2 linked regions of the Tolumonas auensis DSM 9187 genome follow. The protein of the gene in region 2 interacts with the protein of the main gene of each other region in a pairwise test. Links are inferred from orthologs where the notes say so. Each region holds a gene or a part of one and is shown on either strand. Other genes may lie near its edges.

The links. Proteins that work in one complex are often made in the same cells at the same time.
Region 1: the proteins of pheT (region 2) and secD interact in binary tests that used the Escherichia coli proteins (3 or more experiments, as listed by UniProt). The link is inferred for Tolumonas auensis DSM 9187 from one-to-one orthologs.

What each region holds. Positions count from the first base shown.
Region 1 is NC_012691.1:2,213,350-2,216,287, reverse strand. The notes cover bases 1-2,904. They hold secD (protein translocase subunit SecD), read left to right. Parts: upstream 1-477; coding sequence 478-2,331; downstream 2,332-2,904. Other genes in these bases: secF (protein translocase subunit SecF), read left to right, coding at 2,342-2,904; yajC (preprotein translocase subunit YajC), read left to right, coding at 110-448; tgt (tRNA guanosine(34) transglycosylase Tgt), read left to right, coding at 1-77. Outside these bases: more of secF, read left to right, coding at 2,905-2,938. UniProt on the Escherichia coli protein: Part of the Sec protein translocase complex. Interacts with the SecYEG preprotein conducting channel. SecDF uses the proton motive force (PMF) to complete protein translocation after the ATP-dependent function of SecA.
Region 2 is NC_012691.1:1,890,980-1,894,048, forward strand. Bases 35-3,069 are described here. They hold pheT (phenylalanine--tRNA ligase subunit beta), read right to left. Parts: upstream 2,730-3,069; coding sequence 339-2,729; downstream 35-338. Other genes in these bases: ihfA (integration host factor subunit alpha), read right to left, coding at 35-336; pheS (phenylalanine--tRNA ligase subunit alpha), read right to left, coding at 2,742-3,069. In the rest of the region: more of ihfA, read right to left, coding at 16-34.

The DNA of each region.
Region 1 (2,938 bases), 320 kb from region 2 along the record:
TCGATGCAGGTACATTAGATGACTTTGTAGCGGACTTTTATCAGCGACAAGATAAACCTGTTCCATCGCTTGATTAATGTACGATTTAAATTAATAACGAGGAAGTAATATGAGTCTTTTGGCTAAAGCCTATGCAGCTGACGGCGGTGCAGCATCTTCTGTGACCGGCGGTATTGAGCAGATCGCGATTGTTGGTATTTTTCTGCTGTTTTTCTATTTCTTTATTTTCCGTCCTCAGTCCAAACGTGCGAAAGAACAGAAAAACCTGATGAGCTCGCTGGGTAAAGGTGATGAAGTTCTGACCTCTGGTGGTCTGGTTGGCAAGATCGCCAAAATCAGTGCTGATAGTGATTATATCGTGCTGGCGCTGAACGATCAGACCAGCATCACTATTAAGAAAGATTACATCACCGCTGTTCTGCCAAAAGGCACGATTCAGTCTCTGTAATCTCAATCCACTTTCCTGGGAGTTAAACCGTGTTAAACCGGTATCCTCTGTGGAAGTATCTGATGGTGGCCTTCGTGGTCATCATCGGTACACTTTATTCCGCACCTAATTTATATGGCGAAGATCCAGCATTACAGGTTTCAGCTATTCGTGGTCATGACGTAAAAGTCGACACTCTGGATACTGTAAAAAAATCGCTGGATACTGCCAAAATCTCCATCAAAAGCGCAGTATTAGAAAACAATCAGATACTGGTCCGCTTCAATAATACCGATGATCAGCTGCAAGCCAGAGAGCTGGTTACACAAGCACTGGGCGACAAATTTATTACCGCGCTGAACCTGGCTCCCGCAACGCCGGAATGGCTGACTTCAATTGGCGCAAGCCCGCTGAAGCTGGGTCTTGATTTGCGTGGTGGTGTGCACTTCCTGATGGAAGTGGACATGGACGAGGCCATCAATAAAGCACAGGAACAGCTAGTGCAGGATTTCCGCACTTCACTGCGTGAAGACGGTATTCGCTATGCTGGCGTGCGTCGTGCTGCTGGCGATGTGGTTGTTGCTTTCCGTGACAGCGATACCCAGCAGAAAGGTCTGGCACATCTGCGTAAACGTCATATTGATTTAACGCTCACTGACTATGAAGATAAAGGCCAGTTCTGGGTTAAAGCTTCTATGTCCGAAGCAAAACAGAAATCAGTGACGGAAGATGCGCTGGAACAGAACATCACCATTATCCGTAATCGTGTAAATGAACTGGGTGTGGCCGAACCACTGGTTCAGCGTCAGGGTACAGCCCGTATTGTCGTTGAACTGCCAGGTATTCAGGATACAGCGCGCGCGAAAGAAATTCTGGGCGCGACTGCAACACTGGAATTCCGTCTGGTTGATGAAAATGCGGATGCTGCTGCAGCGATGAACGGTCAGGTTCCTCCTAACTCTGAACTGTTTTATGACCGTAACGGCCGTCCGGTAGTATTACAGAAACGTATTATCCTGACCGGTGATCACATTACGGGTTCTTCATCCAGTGCGGATGAGTATGGTCGTCCTCAGGTTAGTATCAAGCTGGATGGCGTTGGCGGTAACCGTATGTCTACCGCAACCAAAGACAGTATCGGTAAAGCGATGGCTTCTGTGTTTATCGAATACAAACCGGTTGGTGAACCGGGCGCTGATGGTAAGCGTCGTATCGAAAAACATGAGGAAGTAATTAACGTTGCGACTATCCAGTCCCGTCTGGGCAGTGATTTCCGTATCACCGGTATTGATACCACACAGGAAGCGCATAACCTGTCACTGTTACTGCGTTCCGGTGCATTGACCGCGCCGATTCAGATCGTGGAAGAACGGACGATTGGTCCGAGCATGGGTCAGGCAAATATCGATAGCGGTCTGTCTGCTCTGGGTATGGGTACGCTGATCCTGGTTATCTTCATGGCCATTTATTACAAGCTGTTCGGTGTGGTGGCTAACATCGCGTTGATGTTTAACGTGGTGCTCATGATCGGGGTGATGTCGATGATCCCGGGCGCGACGATGACCCTCCCTGGTATTGCGGGTATCGTATTGACACTGGGTATGGCTGTTGATGCTAACGTATTGATATATGAACGTATCCGTGAAGAACTCAGAGCGGGGCGTGGTGTGCAGCAAGCTATACACCTTGGCTATGAGCGTGCGTTTGCCACTATCGCTGACTCAAACATCACTACCTTTATCACCGCATTGATTCTGTTCGCTGTGGGTACAGGTCCGGTTCGTGGTTTTGCGCTGGTACTGATGATTGGTATTTTATGCTCAATGTTCACCGCCATTACCGGCAGTCGTGCGATCGTTAACCTCATCTGGGGCGGTCGGAAAGTCAAAGACCTGTCGATCTAAGGGGATAGTCATGTTTCAGCTGTTAAAACCGGGACACACCATTCCTTTTATGCGATTGGCGTTACCGTCTACTATTTTCTCCTGCATCCTGATTTTGTTGTCGATTTTTACGATTGCAACCAAAGGATTTAACTGGGGACTGGACTTTACCGGCGGCACCATTGCTGAACTTAAATTCAGTAAACCGGCAGATTTGGATGTGGTTCGTTCTGCGCTGAATAAGCAGGGGCTTGAAGGTGCAGTGGTACAGTATTACGGTTCTACCAAAGATGTCGTGATCCGTATTGCGCCTAAAGGTGAACTGACGCAGCAGAAAATTACTGATGGAGTTCAGAAAGGTGCCTCTGAGATCGACAGTAGTGTGAATTTGAGCCGTATCGAATATGTCGGTCCGTCTGTGGGTGAAGAACTGGCAAATCAGGGCTTCCTGGCCATTCTGGCCGCTCTGGGCTGTATTCTGGTCTATGTGGCATTGCGATTTGAATGGCGTATGGCTACTGGTGCGGTACTGTCGCTGGCGCATGACATTTTGATCACACTGGCGGTGTTCTCATGGACACAAATGGAGTTTGATCTGAACGTACTGGCTGCGGTGCTGACCGTGGTA
Region 2 (3,069 bases):
CTGTTTCTTTACTATTTACTCATCTCCGTCATCATCAGCTTCATCAACTGGCCGGGCATGTTCAACCCGTGATTTCAGTTTCTGTCCTGGACGGAAAGTGACTACTCGTCTGGCAGTAATAGGAATATCTTCACCTGTTTTAGGATTTCGCCCCGGACGTTCATTTTTCGTCCGGAGTTCGAAATTACCAAAGCCGGATATTTTTACCTGCTCGCCACTCTCTAGGGCTAGCCGGATATCTTCAAAAAACGTTTCCACCAATTCTTTGGCATCACGCTTGCTTATTCCCAACTCAGTAAAGAGATGTTCTGCAATATCGGCTTTGGTTAAGGCCATAACTAGTCCCTCAAAGTAGCATTGAACTCTACCCGGAGTGCTTCAACAACTCTTTCCATTGTTTCGGCAATCTCCTTATCTTCCAGAGTGCGCTCTACATTCTGCAGAATCATACTGAAGGCCAGACTCTTTTTACCATCCGGCACACCAGTACCCTGGTATGTGTCAAATAAGTTTATGCCAACTATCTGATTTCCGCCAACTTTTCTTGCTAATCGAAGAATATCATCTGCAGAAATTGTCTGGTCCACCACAATTGCCAGGTCACGACGGTTGCCCGGGAATTTGGAAACTTCAGCGAATGACGGGATATTACGCTGCAGGATCGCAGCTAATTCCACTTCAAATACAATAGCTTTGCTCTTCAGACCCAGTTTTTTCTCCAGTGCCGGATGAACAACGCCAATATAACCCACTGATTTTCCATTAAATTCTATCGCCGCAGACTGTCCTGGATGTAACGCCGGATGTTCACAACGCACAAAGCGATAAGCGTCAGCATTCGCGGTCAGTTCCAGCAAAGCTTCAACATCACCCTTCAGATCGAAGAAATCGACAGCCCGGCTTGGAATGGTCCAGTTTTCATCCGCAGCATTACCAGTGATCACCCCTGCCAGCATCGCTTCCTGACGAATGCCATTTTCTGCATTTGCGTCACGGATAAAGCGAAGGCCTGACTCAAACAGGCGAACGCGGGTTTGCTGGCGATTCTGGTTATATACAACCGCACCCAGCAGACCAGGCAGCAGAGATACACGCATTGCAGACATATCTGACGCAATCGGATTTGGCAGAACGATTGGATCTGCAGATGGCTCCAGCAACGACAGCACTTTCGGATCAACGAAGCTGTACGTAATCGCTTCGTGGAAGCCACGATCAACTAACAAATCACGGAAACGCTTCAGAGGCTGTTCAGCTTCTTTATGCTCTGACATAGTCAGATGAGCTTCCGGCGCGATATTAGGGATATTGTCATAACCATAAATACGGGCAATTTCTTCGACCAGATCTTCTTCAATCGCGATATCAAAACGCCAGCTTGGTACATTGGTCTGCCAGCCATTTTCTGTCGCTGTCACTTGCAAGCCAAGACGAGTCAGAATATCTACAACTTCGGCATCGTCAAAAGCCATACCAACCAGACGGGTCAGTTTCTCACGACGCAGAGATACGGTTTTCACTGCCGGCAGTGCATCCGCCGCAGTCTTATCAATGACAGGACCACAGCTACCACCACAGATGTCCAGCAGCAGAGCGGTAGCACGCTCCATCGCTTTAAACTGCACCTGCGGGTCAACACCACGTTCGAAGCGATGAGATGAATCAGTACGCAGGCCATACGCACGGGCACGTCCAGTGACCGACAGCGGCTGGAAGAAAGCACATTCCAGCATGATGTCGGTCGTTGTTTCTGCATCAACGCCTGTATCCGCACCACCGAAAATACCGGCCATTGCAATCGCGCCACGATCATCGGCAATGATCAGCGTATCATCACGTAAAGAAACTTCGGTTTGATCCAGCAATGTCAGCTTTTCACCGGCAGTTGCCCGACGAACCTGAATTGTGCCCTGCAGTTTGGCCAGATCGAATGCATGCATTGGCTGACCCAGTTCCAGCAGAACATAGTTAGTCACATCAACAATCGGATCGATAGAACGCAGACCACAACGACGCAGACGTTCCTGCATCCACAACGGCGTTGTTGCCTTTACATTCAGACCGCGCAACACACGGCCTAAATAACGTGGGCAATCAGCGGTAGCCTGCACATCAATTGGATATGTATCAGTCAGCGTCGCGTTAACCGCGTTGATTTCTGGTTCTTTGAGCTCGCAACGGTTCAGAACGGCAATTTCACGTGCCAGACCCAGCATACCCAGACAATCTGCACGGTTAGCGGTCAGATCGACCTCAATACAAGAATCATTCAGTGACAGGTATTCACGCAGATCGGTACCGATTGGCGCATCAGCTGGCAGCTCAATGATCCCGCTGTGATCAGAGCCGATACCCAGTTCAGAGAATGAGCACAGCATGCCGTGAGATGGTAAGCCGCGCAGTTTCGCTTTTTTAATAACAAAATCACCAGGTAATACGGCGCCTACGGTTGCAACCGCAACGCGCAGTCCCTGACGGCAATTCGGAGCACCACAAACGATATCCAGTAACTCGGCTTCACCAACATTTACTTTGGTAACACGCAGTTTATCGGCATCAGGATGTTGTGCACATTCGACAACTTCCCCGATAACAACACCATTAAATGTACCGGCTACCGGGTCAATGCCATCAACTTCCAGACCGGCCATGGTGATTTGTGCGGCCAGTTCTTCTGCAGACAAGGAGGTTGGAACCAGCTCTTCAATCCAGGCTTTATTGAATTTCATGTTGATTGATCCTTATTTGAACTGCTTGAGGAAACGAAGGTCATTTTCGAAGAACGCGCGTAAATCGTTAACGCCATAGCGCAACATAGTCAGACGTTCGACCCCCATTCCGAAGGCAAAGCCAGAGTATTTCTCAGGATCAATCCCAACTGAGCGCAGCACATTCGGGTGTACCATGCCACAGCCTAACACTTCCAGCCAACGACCATTTTTCCCCATAACATCCACTTCAGCACTTGGCTCAGTAAATGGGAAATAGGAAGGACGGAAACGGATCTGTAAATCTTCTTCAAAGAAATTAAGCAGGAAATCGTGCAGAATTCCTTTCAGATTAGAGAAA